DNA from 3 places in the Streptomyces sp. NPDC020884 genome. Region 2 is predicted to be linked to each of the others. Evidence: riboswitches for the same ligand, from Rfam matches in the RefSeq annotation. Region 2 holds a riboswitch; each other region holds the start of a gene.
The links. A riboswitch is a leader RNA that binds a small molecule or an ion and turns the genes downstream of it on or off. The one in region 2 is predicted to bind cobalamin.

Region 1 (5,265 bases), on a different contig from region 2:
GATCGGCTCCCTCGGCTTCGGGGCGGCGTCCGCCGGCATCGCCGTCGCACCCTCGGTCGGCTGGGTCATCGCGCTGCGCGCCGTACAGGGAGTGTTCGGGGCCCTGCTCCAGCCGGCGACGCTGGAGCTGCTCCGCCAGGTCTACCCACCGGACCGGCTCGGGCTGCCGGTCGCCCTGCGGACCAGCGCCATCGGGGTGGCCGCCGCCACCGGTCCACTGCTCGGCGGCTTCCTGGTGGCGCACCTCGGCTGGCGGTCCGTCTTCGTCATCAACGTGCCCGTCGCGCTCCTGATCGGCCTGTTCTGTCTGGCGGCCCGCGTCCCCGAGCATGCGGGCCGGAGCGCGTCGCGCCGCCTGGAGGCCGGCGGGGCCCTGCTGCTCGCGGCCGCGCTCGCCCTGCTGGTGAACGCGCTCGCCGAGGTCGAACGCCACGGCTGGGCCGGCCGCCGTACGCTGGCGGGGCTGGTCTGCTCGGCCGTTGTCGCGGCCGTCCTCGTCCGCCACGAACGCCGCAGCCGCCATCCGCTGATACCGGCGGCGGTCGCACGGTCGGTACCGGTCACCGCTTCGCTGGCGATGCTGCTGTGCACCACGACCGGCATGTTCGGCGCCCTGTTCGTCAGCACGTACTTCCTCCAGAACGCCGTGGGCCTCGACCCGCTCGACAGCGCCCTGCGCGCGTGGCCGTTGACGGCGCTGATGGTCGTCGGCGCGCCCCTCGCCGGGTTCGCGCTGCGCGGACTCGGCGCCAGGACCACCGCGCTCGGCGGCACGCTGCTGGTGGTCCTGGGGATCGGCTGGCTGGCCCGGACGGACACCGGCACCGGCCCGGTGGCGATGGGCGCGGCCTTCGCGCTGCTGGGCGCCGGGTACGCCACGGTGATGGTCACGGCCACCGGGACGGTGGTCGGCGACGCACCGCCCGGATACGCCGGAGTGGTGGGCGGCCTCAAGCAGACCGCCGTGAACATCGGCCCCGTCCTCGGCATCGCCGTCGCCGCCGGTCTGCTGCCCGCGGCCCGGGGCGGGCCGGCGCAGCAGTGGCAGGGGCCGATGGGGACGGCGCTCCTGGTGCTCGCCGCGACGGCCGCGCTCGCGCTGCTGCCCGCGGCGCTGCTGCCGGGCGCGGCGCGCCGCGCCGGACCGCCGCGGGACGCGGACCGCCGACGGCCGCGGGCGGCGGACTCGTGTCCCACATCACCGTCCGAAGTGTGAACAACGGTGTGCGCCCGGCGGTCGCCCCCTTAGGCTGACCGGCGCAGCTGGTTCGTCCTGTCCGCCAGACAGGGTGTCGTAAGAGGGAACCCGGTGGGAATCCGGGACTGCCCCGCAGCGGTGAGTGGGAACGACCGCCGTCATACGCACTGGGCCCGGCCGGGTCTGGGAAGCGACGGCCAGTAGGTGTCTGCCCCGGCAGACGCGCCCGCGAGTCCGAAGACCTGCCCGCTGTCCGCACGCGACCGTTCGCGTGCGGAGATCCCGGTGACCTCGTGGGCGGGTCGGCGTAACCGTCAGGTGGACGGACACGGTTCTCCGTGTCCCGGTGTCCGCCCGACGCGTCGTCCCTTCGCGTCCGCGTCCCGTCCCGGGATCTGCCCCCGCAGACACGCTCGCGAAGGAGAGTCACGTGACAGCGAAGCCCGCAGCCGCGGCAGCACGGGCCACCGTTTACGGCTACCCCCGACAGGGACGCAACCGTGAACTGAAGAAGGCCATCGAGGGCTACTGGAAGGGCCGCGTCGACGCGGACACCCTCCGGCGGACCGCCGCCGAACTGCGCAGGGGAACCTGGCAGCAGCTCGCCGGGGCCGGAGTCCACGAAGTGCCGACCGGAGACTTCTCGTACTACGACCATGTCCTGGACACCAGCGTCATGGTCGGCGCCGTCCCCGAACGGCACCGTGACGCGGTCCGCGCCGACGCCCTCGACGGCTACTTCGCCATGGCCCGCGGCACGCAGGACGTCGCTCCGCTGGAGATGACGAAGTGGTTCGACACCAACTATCACTACCTGGTACCCGAGTTGGGACCGGACACGGTGTTCGCCGCCGACTCCGCCAAGCAGGTCGCGGAGTTCGGGGAAGCCCTCGCGCTCGGCCACACCCCCCGCCCGGTGCTCGTCGGACCCGTCACCTACCTCCTGCTCGCCAAGGCGGCGCCCGGTGTGGCCGCCGACTTCGAGCCGCTGACCCTGCTGGACCGGCTCCTTCCCGTGTACGCCGAGGTCCTTGCCGACCTGCGTGCGGCGGGCGCCGACTGGGTGCAGCTCGATGAGCCGGCCCTGGTCCAGGACCGCACTCCGGCCGAACTGAACGCCGCCGCCCGCGCCTACCGCGAGCTCGGCGGCCTGACCGACCGGCCCCGACTGCTGGTCGCCTCCTACTTCGGGCGGCTCGGCGAAGCGCTGCCGGTCCTGGCCAAGGCCCCCGTCGAGGGGCTCGCCCTCGACTTCACCGAATCCGGCGCGGCCAACCTCGCCGACCTCGCCGCGGCCGGCGGACTGCCCGGCAAGCGGCTGGTCGCCGGGGTCGTCAACGGCCGCAACATCTGGATCAACGACTACGAGAAGTCGCTCGCCACCCTCGGCACGCTCCTCGGCCTCGCCGACCGGGTCGACGTCAGCGCCTCCTCCTCGCTGCTGCACGTCCCGCTGGACGCGGACGCCGAGCGCGACATCGCCCCCCAGATCGCCCGCTGGCTCGCCTTCGCCCGGCAGAAGACCGAGGAGATCGTCGTCCTGGCCCGCGGGCTGGCCGGCGGCACCGACACGATCGCCGCCGAACTCGCCGCCAACCGGGCCGACCTGGCCTCCCGCTCCGGTGCGGCGCTCACGCACGACCCGGCCGTGCGCGCCCGTACGGCGGCCGTCACCGACGCCGACGGCCGCCGCTCGCAGCCGTACACCGAGCGCTCCGCCGCCCAGCGCGCCCACCTCGGGCTGCCGCTGCTGCCGACGACCACCATCGGCTCGTTCCCGCAGACCACCGAACTGCGCACCGCACGCGCGGACCTGCGGGCCGGGCGGATCGACGAGGCCGGGTACGAGGAGCGCATCAAGGACGAGATCCGCGAGGTCCTCTCCTTCCAGGAGAAGGCGGGGCTCGACGTCCTGGTGCACGGCGAGCCCGAACGCAACGACATGGTGCAGTACTTCGCCGAGCAGCTCACCGGATACCTCGCCACCCGGCACGGCTGGGTGCAGTCCTACGGCACCCGCTACGTCCGCCCGCCGGTCCTGGCGGGCGACATCTCGCGCCCCGAGCCGATGACGGTGCGCTGGACCGCGTACGCGCAGTCGCTGACCGAGCGCCCCGTTAAGGGCATGCTCACCGGACCGGTCACCATGCTCGCCTGGTCCTTCGTCCGCGACGACCAGCCGCTCGGGGACACCGCCCGCCAGGTGGCCCTCGCCCTGCGCGACGAGGTGAACGACCTGGAGGCGAACGGCACTTCGGTGATCCAGGTCGACGAGCCCGCGCTGCGCGAGACGCTCCCGCTGCGGGCCGCCGAGCATGCCGCGTACCTGGAGTGGGCCACGGAGTCCTTCCGGCTCGCCACCGCGGGCGTGCGGCCGGACACCCAGATCCATACCCACATGTGCTACGCGGAGTTCGGCGACATCGTCCAGGCCATCGACGACCTCGACGCCGACGTCATCAGCCTGGAGGCCGCCCGCTCCCATATGCAGGTCGCCCGCGAACTGGCCGCCCACGGCTACCCCCGTGAGGCCGGACCCGGCGTCTACGACATCCACTCCCCGCGCATCCCCAGCACGAAGGAGGCGGCGGCCCTTCTGCGCAAGGGACTTGAGGCCATCCCGGCCGAGCGGCTGTGGGTGAACCCCGACTGCGGACTCAAGACCCGGGGCTGGCCCGAGACCCGGACCTCCCTGGAGAACCTGGTCGCCGCCGCCCGGGAGATCCGCGCGGAGCTGCCCACCGACGCGGTGTGATCCGGGCCTGGTGCGGGAGCGGCCACCGCCGCTCCCGCACCGGGCCGCACCCCGCGGGGATGTCCGAGCCCGCTGATAGCGTGCCACGTCCGGCTGGAAGATCATGAAGGGGCGGCGGGTCGTGCGGGAAGTGACGTGCCATGAGATCGATGCCCGGCGTCTGAGCGAGGCGCTCGAAGGCATCACCGGACGCACCGTGCGGCGGTGGCATCTGATGCGGTACGACGACCCGTCCCCCGAGCGGCTGCGCGAGCTGGCCGACGAGCTGCTCGACCACGTGGCCGCTCGGGCCGGGACGGGGGCCGCGCTCGACCGTGCGGCGCGTTCGGTGTTGCGGACGGCCGCGGAGTGCCGGCTGGGGGAGCTCAGCGTCGGCTGCTTCCCCAACGGTGACCAGGAGCTCCACTTCCCGTCCATCGGTGAGACGCTCAGCAGCGAGGAGACGGCCTTCGGCGATGTCGTCGCCTTCGGGGGAGGGCGGGCCCCATCGGCCAGGACCTGGCTCGACGCGTTCGCGGTCCTGCTGGTCAGCGGGCTCGTCCGGGACCGGCAGCGGGTGATCGGCCTCCTCCTGCGGAACGACTACGCGCCCGCGATCCGCGAAGGGGTGCCGTATTCCCCGCTCGACTCGGTGTCGGACCCGGCGGACCTCGCCGCGATGGACGCCCTGTGCCTCTATCTGGCCGAGGCCGACGGGCCTCAGCCCCGGCACTGGCCCACCGTGCCGCTGCGCAGGCCCGAAGCCGGTGAACGCGCGGTGGCAGCGGCGAAGTTGGACGCTATCGGCACTCCGGCACCCGATCAGCGGCTCCTTCGCGTCCTCCTCGACGCCGAACAGGAGCCCTTCGAGGAGGCGTTGGCGACCCGGCTCGCCGACCACCGGGAGAGCGTGGGACCCGACCCGGCCCCCCGGACCCTGCTGCCGCTCGACGCCCTCGCCCTGGCCGCGCTCGCCGTGCAGGTGCACGGGTGGAGACTCGACGTCCGCTCCGGCTACCTGCCGGCCGAGCTGCTGGGGACCCCCGATGCGCCGCAGCGGGCCGGGCGGTCGCGCACGAACGAGCTGGGCGGCTGGTCCACGGAAGAGCAGCTGCGCCCCGACTGCACTGAGGGGAACGGGAGTTCGTACGCTGGGGGCTAGGACCGGGCGTCGGAAAGCCGTTCTTCCGCAGCTGAAAAGTTAGGTTAGCCTAACCGTCGAATGTCGGTGGTGGATCTTTCCGCGACCGGTCTCGACCCGCGTGCGGACGCCGCTCCCGCCCGACCCGCCGCGCCCCCCGACCGAAGGGCTTCGCCATGCCGCGTGCTCAGC
Region 2 (5,265 bases):
CTACGCGGACGGCAAGGACATGGACACCGGCAAGGATGCCGGTGGCGAGTTCGGCCAGGGGCGACGCCGCTGACCGCAGCACCTCAGGTGGCCGCACGGCCGCTCCCACGTCCTCGGCCGCCGGGCGGGCTCGTACTCCGAGTCCGCCCGGCGGGCTGTCCGGGGCCGTCCGCGGTCAGCGGCGCGGCAGGAACCGTACCGAGGGGCGTCCGTCCGGCCCGTCCGGGGTGACGACCGCCCGGACGCCGTAGACGTCCTCGATGAGCTCTTCGGTGATGACCTCGGCGGGGACGCCGCCGGCGACGACCCGGCCGGCCTTCATCACGGTGATCCGGTCGCAGAACATCGCGGCGAGGTTGAGGTCGTGCAGCGCGACGACGCTGGTGACGGGGAGTTCGGCGACCAGGGCGAGCAGGTCCAGCTGGTGCTGGATGTCGAGGTGGTTCGTCGGTTCGTCCAGGAGGAGTTCGCGGGGCTGCTGGGCCAGCGCGCGGGCGATCTGGACGCGTTGGCGTTCGCCTCCGGACAGGGTGTGCCAGGACTGCCCGGCCCGGTCCGTGAGCCCGGTGCGCCGCAGCGCCTCGGCGACGGCGTCCTCGTCGGTGCGGTCCGGGGCCGACCAGGCGCGCCGGTGCGGGATGCGGCCGAGGCGGACGACGTCCAGGACGCTGAGATCGACCTGGGTGACCGCGTGCTGGTCGACGACGGCGATCCGGCGGGCGACGGTGCGGCGGCCGAGGCCGGCGAGGTGGTCGCCGTCCAGGGTGACGACGCCGGTGGCCGGGGCGAGGAGTCCCGAGAGGATCCGCAGCAGGGTGGACTTGCCGGAGCCGTTGGGGCCGAGGAGTCCGACGGTGGAGCCGGGCGGCGGGGCGATGTCCACGCCGTCGAGGATGAGCCGCCCGCCCGCCTCCCGGCCGACCCGTTCGGCGCGCAGGCCCTCGGCGTCGGTGTGCGGCACAGGGCTCATGGCGTGCTCCGGGTGCGATACAGGACGAGGACGAAGGCGGGGACGCCGATCAGTGCGGTGACGACGCCGACCGGTACTTCCTGCGGGTCCAGGACGGTCCGGGCGAGGGTGTCGACCCACACCAGGAACACGGCCCCGGCGAGCGCGGTGACCGGAAGGAGCCGACGGTGTCCGGAGCCGGCGAGGGCCCTGGCCGCGTGCGGCAGGACCAGGCCGACGAAGCCGATCGCCCCGGCCGCGCTGACCAGGGCGGCGGTCAGCAGGGCGGTGGTGCACAGCAGCACGATCCGGGTGCGGGCGACGTTCACGCCGAGAGCGGCGGCGGCGTCCTGCCCGAAGGCGAAGGCGTCGAGCGTACGGGCGTGGGCCAGGCAGACGACCAGGCAGACGGCGAGGACGGCGGTGCACAGGACCACCTCGCTCCAGCCCACCCCGCTGAGCGAGCCGAGCAGCCAGAACAGCACCCCGCGGGTCTGTTCGGCGTCGGCGGAGGTCATCACGACGAAGGAGGTGAGGGCGGAGAAGAGCTGCATCGCGGCGACGCCGGAGAGGACGACCCGGTCGGTGCTGCCGCCGAGGGTGTGACTGAGCAGCAGCACCAGGGCGAAGGAGCAGATGGCCCCGGCGAAGGCCCCGGCCGACAGCGACACCGCTCCCCCGCCGACGCCGAGGACGACCACCACGACCGCCCCGGTCGAGGCTCCGGAGGAGACGCCGAGGACGAAGGGGTCGGCGAGCGGGTTGCGCAGCAGGGACTGCATCACCGTGCCGCACACCGCGAGCCCCGCGCCGCACACGGCGGCGAGGAGGGTGCGGGGCATCCGGAGGTTCCAGATGATGCCGTCCCGGATCGGGCTGAGGTCCGAGGCGCCGAACCCGAGGTGGGCGGCGACGGCGGACCAGACGTCGGGGACGGAGATCCGGGCGGGCCCGATGGTCACGGCGACGGCGACGGAGAGCAGCAGGAGCAGCACCCCGCCGGCCCACAGGAGCACGGCGAGCGGACCGCCGCCGCGCACCGGGCCCGACGGCACGGAAGGCGGCGGCACCGGCCCGTCCGCGGCCTCCTTGACCGCCCGGCCCCCGGTCTCCCGCACCGGCCCGTTCCCGGCCTCCTTCGCCTCCCGGTTCGCGCCGTTCACCCCGCGAGCCCGAAGTCGCGCAGCCCGGCCGCGACGCGCTCCAGTCCCTCGACCGTCCGGATGGTGGGGTTCATGGCCTGACCGCTGAGCAGCACGTAACGGCGGTTCCTGACCGCGTCCATCGTCCGGGTGACCGGGTTGGACTCCAGGAACTCGATCTTCTTCGCGGCGCTCTCGGCGGTCTGCGTCGTGCGGCTCAGGTCGCCGATGACGAGGACGTCGGGGTTGCGGTCGGCGACGGTCTCCCAGCTGATCTGGGGCCATTCGTCGTGGGTGTCGTCGAAGACGTTCTTCGCGCCGAGTTCCTTGGTGATGACGCCGGGGGCGCCGCAACAGCCCGCGAGATAGGGGGCCTTGGAGTCGGAGAACCAGTAGAGGAGGGACGCGCCGGAGGCGTCGACGCTGTCGGTGGCCCCGGCCACCCGCGCCCGGAGCTTCCCCACCAGGGCGTCACCGCGCTCGGGGACGCCGAACACCTGGGCCAGTTCGCGGACTTCGGTGTAGACGCTGTCCATCGTCAGCGGCGCGGTACGGGCTCCGTCGCCGCCGCCGCTGTTGTCCTTGCCGGTGCAGTCGGCGGGCGAGATGTACGTGGGGACGCCGAGCTTCTCGAACTGTTCGCGCGGGGCGACGCCGCCCTTGGCGAGGGTCGAGGCGAAGGAGGCGGTGAGGAGGTCGGGCTCCTTGTCGAGAACCTTCTCCGAGGAGGGGCGGTTCTCCGATATCCGCTCGACGCCGGCGTTGGCCTTCTCCAGGCCCTTCATGATCGGGTCGCTCCAGGTGGCGGTGCCGGCGAGCCGGTCGGCCAGCCCGAGCGAGAGGAGGATCTCGGTCGACCCCTGGTCGACGGAGACGGCCCGCCGGGGCGGGGCCTTCACCGTGACGGTGCGCCCGCAGTTCTCGAGGGTGAGCGGGAAGCCCTCGGCCCGGTCGCCCGGGGCGGTCCCGGCGCTCCCGCCCCCGCCGCAGGCGGTCAGCAGGAGGAGTCCCGCCGCGAGCAGGGCGGCGGTGCGTATCGGGGCGGGGGTGTCCGTGGGCAGCACGAAGGACCTCGGTGTCTCTGGGCCCAGCCGCGGAGCCCGTCGTACGGTTCCCGTGCCCCGGTGCGGGCGCGGGCGCCAGCAGGTCTTCGGACTCGGGTTCGTCCGGGCGGGACGCCTTCCCGGAGCACGCGTGTGCTCCAGTGGCCGTGGCCCCGCCCGTCCCCCTCACCGCTGCGCGTCAGTTCCGGTTTCGCACCGGATTCCCTGACCCCGTCGCTGGGGTTCGACTGGCCCCGGCAAGCTATCACGCACCTTCCCGCAGATCAGCGGCGGTGCGGTGGGTCGCTGTGCGCGGGGCCGGTACGGCGCGGGATCGGCCCGCCGCACCGGCCCCGCGGATTCCGCCCGGCGTTGCGGAGCCCGGGGTTGCGGGCCCGGGGTTACGGAGCCTGAGCGTTACTGAACCTGCGGGTCAGGAGGCTTGAGGGGTACGGGGCCTGCGGGTTACGGGGCCTGAAGGGCGATCACCGCGTTGTGGCCGCCGAAGCCGAAGGAGTGGCTGACGGCCCGGCGCACCGGGACCGCGCGCGGGACCTTGGTGACGCAGTCGATGTCGAACCCGGGCGCGGGGGCGTCCAGATTCGCGATCGGGGGCACGATCCCGTGCTGGAGGGTCAGGATCGTCAGGCCGGCCTCGATGGCGCCGGCCGCCCCCATGCAGTGGCCCAGTACGCCCTTGGGGGCGGTGACGGGCGGCCGGTGCGGGTAGGCCCGGCCGATGAGGGCTGCTTCGGTGGCGTCGTTCAGGGGGGTCGACGTCCCGTGCGCGTTGACGTGGTCGACGTCCTCGGCCCCCCAGCCCGCGTCGCGCAGCGCGGCGTCGACGGCTGCCCGTGCGACCTCCCCCGAGGGGTGGGGGCTGGTGGGGTGGTGGGCGTCGGTGGTGGCGCCCGTGCCCGCGATCAGCGCCCGGGGGGCGGCACCTCTGGCGCGGGCGTCCTCGGCCCGTTCCAGGACCATGACGGCCGCGCCCTCGCCCATGACGATCCCGGCCCGGTCGGCGGCGAAGGGGCGGCAGAGGCGGGCGGGGTCGCCGTCCCGCAGCGCTGCCGCGCCCGAGCGGGCGAAGCCGGTCATGGCGACCGGGAACACGATCGACTCGGTGGCCCCGGCGATGGCGATGTCGCACTGGCCCAGCGTCAGCATGTCCCGGGCCACCGACAGCGCGGTCACCCCGGACGAACAGGCCGTGCAGGGGGCCAGGCTGGGCCCTGTGGCCTTCATCCGGATGGCGATCTCGGCCGCGGGCATGTTCGGGATGGTCAGCAGGATGGCCGCGGGCGAGGTGGCCTCGGGGCCGCGCCGCTCCAGGGCGACGGCCTGTTCGGTGAGTCCGGCGGATCCTCCGCTGCTGGTGCCGACCACGACGGCGACCCGGGCGCCGTCCCAGTGCTCGGGGTCGAGCCCGGCGTCGGCGACCGCCTCCCGGGCGGCCAGGACGGCGAACTTGACGTACCGGCCCATCCGGAACGCGGTCCGGCCGCCGACCGCGTCGTCGAGGTCGATGCCGGAGACCGTACAGGCGAAGTCGACCGCACAGCCCCGCAGTTCGGGGACGGTGCGCGCGGGCGACACCCCGGCGCGGACTCCGTCCCAGGTGGTGTCGGTGGTGTGGCCGACCGGGGTGATCATCCCCAGCCCCGTGACGGCGATGGCGGGTCGCTTCATCGGGTGTTGCTCACCGGCACCGTCGCCTCGGCCGCCGCGCTGCCGACGGCCGCGTCGATGTACGCGGAGATGTCGGCCAGCGTGGCGTCCTTGTAGAGCTTCTCGGAGTCGGCGTCGACGCCCAGCGTCTCCTTGATGATGACGGCGAACTCCGCGACCGCGAGGGAGTCCATCTCCAGGCTGTCCATGGTGGACTCCGGCAGGATCTCGGCGGCGGGCACCTTGAACGTCCCGGTGAGCACCTCGGTGATCTTGGGGTGGATGGTCTTCATGGTGATTCCTCTCCTCGGCATCTCATCGGCTTCTCTTCTGAGCGGCAGGTAGTTGAACGCAGCAACCCACCGCCCGAAGTAACTGGATGACGATCTTCCGGTTACGCCCTGGGGCGAACCGATTCGTCTACGCTCACCTGCGGCTTCTCGAACCATCGGGAGAGCATGGA
Region 3 (5,265 bases), on a different contig from region 2:
CGCCCCGGGAACGCACACGAAGGAGGAGTCGCTCGCCGTCGCGCACAAGTCCGGCATCGTCTGCAACGACGAGTACCTCCTCCATCCGGACCCCTATCCGACCCGGGACGACTGGTGCCGTGACCGGGTCGCCACGACCGTACGCCGGCTCGAGGAGCACGACCCCGAGATACCCCTCGTCCTCGTCGGGCACTGGCCGCTCGTCCGGGAGCCCACGTCGGTGATGTGGTACCCGGAGTTCGCGCAGTGGTGCGGCACCGAACTGACCGCCGACTGGCACCGCCGCTTCAACGTCACCGCCGTCGTCTACGGCCACCTCCACATCCCCCGTACGACCTGGTACGACGGGGTGCGCTTCGAGGAGGTCTCCATCGGCTACCCCAGGGAATGGCGCGAGAGGGGACACCCGCGCGGCCTGCTGCGGCAGATCCTTCCCTACGAGGGCGCACCCGCCCCACCGGCCGGGACCGGCGCCGAACCGTCCGCACGGCGGCGTACCCCCGGAGGCTCCTCGTGATCGAGCGGCTGCTGCCCGCCGACGTCTCCTGCGCGGCCACCCGCGCCGAGAGCGTCCCGGACGCACCCCTCTTCCCCGAGGAGGAGGCACTGATCGCCAAGAGCGTGGCCAAACGAAGAAACGACTTCGCGACGGCCCGCGCCTGCGCCCGGCGCGCGATGGCCGGACTCGGACTGCCGCCCGTGGCCGTGCTCCACGGCTATCGGGGCAGGCCGCTGTGGCCCGAGGGAATCGTCGGCAGTCTCACCCACTGCGACGGGTACCGGGCGGCGGCGCTGGCCCGTGCGACGGACGTGCTGTCGCTCGGCATCGACGCGGAACCGCACGCCCCGCTCCCCACCGGCGTACGGGAGTTGGTGACGCTGCCCGCCGAGCGCGAGCGGATCGGCCCGGCTCTTCCTGAAGGCGCGGACGAAATCCACTGGGACCGTGTCCTGTTCAGTGCCAAGGAGAGCGTCTTCAAGGCCTGGTATCCGGTGACCGGCCTCGAACTCGACTTCACCCAGGCGGAGCTGACCTTCCAGCGGACGCATGCGCCCGCTGTTCCTGCTCCCCTCTCTCCTCCTCCCTCTTCTCCTTCTCCTTCGGCGGCGGCTGCTGCTGCTGCGGGAGAGGGAACCGGGTCCGTGGATCGCACCGCCGCGGGCACCTTCACCGCCCGTCTGCTGCTCACGGACCCGGCCCTGCCGACGACGCTTCACGGGAGTTGGCGGATCGAGGACGGCATCGTCGCCACCGCCGTGCTGGTCCGGCCCGACTGGCGGGCGAGCGGCACGTCCTGATGTTCAGCCGGCCGGGGGAGCGGTCAGCGGGCGGCCCAGCCCCACGTTCCACCGGCCAGCCCGCCCGCTGAGTTCGGTCAGCGTCAGCGGGGCGACGTCCAGCCGCCAGAACGCCTCCGCGGGCAGCCGCAGTCCGTGGACGACCGCCGCCCGGACGACGGCGACCTCGGCCACGGCCAGGGAGCTCGCACCGGGTGCGTCCGGTCCGCCCAGGGAGTCCAGCCATCCGCCGACCCTCCCGACCAGGTCCCGCAGCGACTCGCCGCCGTGCGGAGCCGCCGAGGGGTCGCCGAGCCAGGCGGCCACCTGCTCGGGTTCGGCGGCGGCCACGTCGTCGAGACGGCGGCCCGCCCAGCGCGCCAGGTCCCAGCCGGCCAGGGCCGGTTCGGCCCGTGCCGCCAGGCCGAGTGCCTCGCTGGTCTCGCGGCACCGCACGGAGGGGCCGCAGAGTACGAGGTCGCGTCTCGGCACCGCGTCGGCCGCCGCCCGCGCGCGCTCCCGGCCGGACCGGTCCAAAGGAGCGTCGCCGTCGAAACGGGCCTCCCGCAGGCCCGCGTTCATCGCCGGTGAGATCAACATCACCCGTGCTGTCATGTCCCTGCCTTAACTCGCTCACCATGGGCCCCACAGCCCTTTCGTCCCAAGGGATCCGTGCTCTGCGGCTCCGCAGATTGGACCATGGCGGCGGCTGAGTACAGGCGGTATGGTCACGTCGACCATGACGAAGGTGTGACGGAAGCCCGGTGAGAATCCGGCACGGTCGCGCCACTGTGAACCCGCACCTGTGCGGGGAAGTCAGACCCGGCACCTTCGTCCGAGGCACCACAACAGGGACGCGTGTTCCCACAGGAGGTCCGCCGTGGCACAGTCCGCCGCTCCCGCAACGGAAGCGTCTGCGATCACCCCGATCTCGGCGAAGGCCCTAGCCCCTTGGGCGGTCTTCTTCGGCATTCTCATGCTCGTCCTGCTGTACTTCGTCGGCGCCGAACAGGGCGCCACCGCGCTCATCTCGGGCGAAGGCGTCCACGAGTGGGTCCACGACGGCCGTCACCTGCTCGGTTTCCCCTGCCACTGAGGTTCCCGAGGCGCCCGAGGCGCCTCAGGGGCCAGGCAATCAGCGGACACGGGAAGCAAGAGAAATCAGGGAACCATCGTGAACTCCATATCTGTCAGAGCTCTGCTCGTGCGCGGCATGCTCGCGGGCCTGATCGCGGGAGCGCTCGCGCTCGCCGTCGCCTATTTCCTCGGTGAGTCCCAGGTGGACGCGGCCATCGCCCTCGAAGAGGCCCACAGCCACGACCACGGCGGCGGTGAGGAGCTGGTCAGCCGCACCATGCAGGCCACCGGCGGACTCGCCACCGGCGTTTTGGTCTTCGGCGTCGCCGTGGGCGGGATCGCCGCCCTGGTGTTCTGCTACGCGCTGGGCCGCATCGGCGACTTCGGCCCCCGGGCCACGGCCGCGCTGATCGCGGGCGCCGCCCTGCTCACGGTCTACGTCGTGCCGTTCCTGAAGTACCCGGCCAACCCGCCTGCCGTCGGCAATCCCGACACCATCGGCAAGCGCACCACTCTGTTCTTCCTCATGGTCGCCCTCAGCGTGCTGCTCGCCGTCGCCGCCGTCATCATCGGCAGGCGGCTCGCACCACGGCTGGGCAACTGGAACGCGACCATCGCGGCCGCCGCCGGCTTCGTCCTGCTGATCGGCCTCGCCTACGCCTTCCTGCCGTCCTTCGACGAGGTGGGCAAGGACTTCCCGGCCGGCCTGCTGTGGGAGTTCCGGCTCTCGACGCTGGCGGTCCAGGCGACGCTGTGGAGCGCCTTCGGCCTGATCTTCGGCTACCTCACCGAACGGCATCTGACGCCTGCCGCCCGTGCCGGGACGCCCCGTGCCGCGAGTGCGGTGAACTGAGCCGGTCCCGAAGGCCCGCGCCCGCGCCCACGCACCATCTGCACAGACGCACAGACGCACAGACGCACAGACGCACAGACGCACAGACACAGATGACTGAACCCCGCCGGGACGCATCCGGCGGGGTTCAGGCGTCTCTGCGTCTGTGCAGGTGAGGGGATGACGAAAGTCGGGTAGCAGTGCTCACTAGCATCGCTACGTTTTGGGGTAGCGATGCTAACCACATCATGTTAGCGTTGTTGATGTCGGGTTTCACGGAGTCGCCGCGACCCCCTGTCGCCAGGAGTGCATGTCATGACCGAACAGTCCGCATCGACATCGACCGAGCAGTCCCCCCGCACCGGTGACACCCCCCGACGGGTGGCCGTGGTCACCGGGGGATCCCGGGGCATCGGCCGCGAGAGCGCGGAGCGGCTGGCCGCCGACGGCTTCGCCGTCGTCGTCAACTACGCGGGCAACCGGACCGAGGCGGAGGCCGCCGTCGCCGCCATCACCGCCGCGGGCGGCGAGGCCTTCGCGCACCAGGCGGACGTGGCCGACGAGGTGGCGGTCGCGGCACTCTTCGATGCCGCCGAGGCGGCGTTCGGCGGCATAGACGTGGTGGTGCACGCGGCGGGAGTCATGGCGCTCGCCCCGCTGGCCGAGCTCGAACTCGACACGCTGGACCGGATGCACCGCACCAATATCCGCGGCACCTTCGTCGTCGACCAACAGGCCGCGCGGCGGCTGCGCGCGGGCGGGGCCATCATCAACTTCTCCAGCTCGGTGCTGTCGCTGGCCCTGCCCGGCTACAGCGCGTACGCCGCGACCAAGGGCGCCGTCGAGGCCATGACCCTGATCCTCGCCCGCGAGCTGCGCGGCCGGGACATCACCGTCAACGCCGTGGCGCCGGGGCCGACGGCCACCGCTCTCTTCCTCGACGGCAAGGACGACGCGACCATCGCCCGGATGGCCGCCCAGCCGCCGCTGGAGCGGCTGGGGACTCCGCAGGACATAGCCGAGGTGGTCTCCTTCCTCGCCGGCCCGGCCCGCTGGGTCAACGGCCAGGTGCTGCGCGCCAACGGTGGCATCGTCTGAGCGCCGCCGTGCCGCTTGATAGCGTCCGTCCGGTGAGCACGAGTACACGGACACGCATCCTGGAAGTGGCCGCCGGGCTGGTCAGGGAATCGCCCGACGGCGACATCTCCACGCGCGCCGTGTGCGAGGCGGCGAAGGTGGGCGCCCCGGCCCTCTACCGCCACTTCGGTGACAAGGAAGGCCTGCTGTCGGCCGTCGTCGACCATGGCTTCGAGAAGTACCTGGCGACGAAGAGGGGGCGCGGCGAGACGTCGGACGCCGTGGAGGACCTGCACCGGGGGTGGGACAGCCACGTTGCCTTCGCCCTCGACAACCGCAACCTCTACCGGTTGATGAATTCGCCGGCGATGCGCACGCCGCCCGCCGCGGCGCTGGAGTCCCACCGGATTCTGACCGGGGATCTCGAACGGGCCGCGGCGCAGGGCCGGATACGTGTCGCACCCGAGCTGGCCGCCCAGATGATCATGTCGGCCAACGTGGGGGTGGCGCTGATGCTTGTGTCCCGCCCGGCGACGTTCGACGACATCGAGGTGTCCCGCCGGGTGCGCGACGCGCTGTACGCGACGGTGCTCACGCCGGACGGGTCGCCGAGCGTGCCGCCGGACGCCGAAGTCCCCACGGCGGCGGCCCGGTTGAGCGCCCTGCTGCGACAGGAGCGCGGGGCGGGGCTGAGTACGGCCGAGGCGGCGCTGATGAAGGAGTGGCTCGACCGGGTGGCGAACGCCCGCCCGGACGCCTGATCCGGAGCACCGGGGCAGCCCATCGGGCGTCGCTCGCGGCGTGAGGGCTCAAGGGGCTGAGGGCTGAGCGCTGAGGGCATCGGGGCTCGCGGCGTGAGGTTCAGGGGTCGGCGGGGGAGGCGTCGTCATCGCGCAGGCCGTCCTCCGTGCGCCGGGCCGCGTTCTCGACGAGCCGATCGAGGTCTTTCTGTACGTCGTGCTCCGTGCTCCCGTGCGGTGCGTACGCCGACACCGTGAGCA

Region 1: linked by a shared signal. The riboswitch ahead of metE (5-methyltetrahydropteroyltriglutamate--homocysteine S-methyltransferase) and the one ahead of ACH4UK_RS22150 (ABC transporter substrate-binding protein) in region 2 are both predicted to bind cobalamin.
Region 3: linked by a shared signal. The riboswitch ahead of ACH4UK_RS35925 (CbtB-domain containing protein) and the one ahead of ACH4UK_RS22150 (ABC transporter substrate-binding protein) in region 2 are both predicted to bind cobalamin.

The regions. Positions count from the first base shown of each region.
Region 1 is NZ_JBIRRY010000006.1:4,436-9,700, reverse strand. It holds gene ACH4UK_RS19460 (MFS transporter) at 1-1,216, shown strand, start outside; cobalamin riboswitch at 1,248-1,463, shown strand; gene metE (5-methyltetrahydropteroyltriglutamate--homocysteine S-methyltransferase) at 1,629-3,953, shown strand; gene ACH4UK_RS19450 (immunity 49 family protein) at 4,075-5,094, shown strand.
Region 2 is NZ_JBIRRY010000007.1:131,818-137,082, reverse strand. It holds gene ACH4UK_RS22165 (PRC and DUF2382 domain-containing protein) at 1-73, shown strand, start outside; gene ACH4UK_RS22160 (ABC transporter ATP-binding protein) at 176-970, opposite strand; gene ACH4UK_RS22155 (FecCD family ABC transporter permease) at 967-2,019, opposite strand; gene ACH4UK_RS22150 (ABC transporter substrate-binding protein) at 2,109-3,155, opposite strand; cobalamin riboswitch at 3,215-3,402, opposite strand; gene ACH4UK_RS22145 (beta-ketoacyl-[acyl-carrier-protein] synthase family protein) at 3,600-4,823, opposite strand; gene ACH4UK_RS22140 (acyl carrier protein) at 4,820-5,095, opposite strand; gene ACH4UK_RS22135 (acyl-CoA dehydrogenase) at 5,197-5,265, opposite strand, start outside.
Region 3 is NZ_JBIRRY010000016.1:18,619-23,883, reverse strand. It holds gene ACH4UK_RS35940 (metallophosphoesterase family protein) at 1-517, shown strand, start outside; gene ACH4UK_RS35935 (4'-phosphopantetheinyl transferase) at 514-1,299, shown strand; gene ACH4UK_RS35930 (histidine phosphatase family protein) at 1,303-1,893, opposite strand; adenosylcobalamin (AdoCbl) riboswitch at 2,020-2,114, shown strand; gene ACH4UK_RS35925 (CbtB-domain containing protein) at 2,159-2,374, shown strand; gene ACH4UK_RS35920 (CbtA family protein) at 2,453-3,208, shown strand; gene ACH4UK_RS35915 (SDR family oxidoreductase) at 3,503-4,285, shown strand; gene ACH4UK_RS35910 (TetR/AcrR family transcriptional regulator) at 4,318-5,025, shown strand; gene ACH4UK_RS35905 (hypothetical protein) at 5,126-5,265, opposite strand, start outside.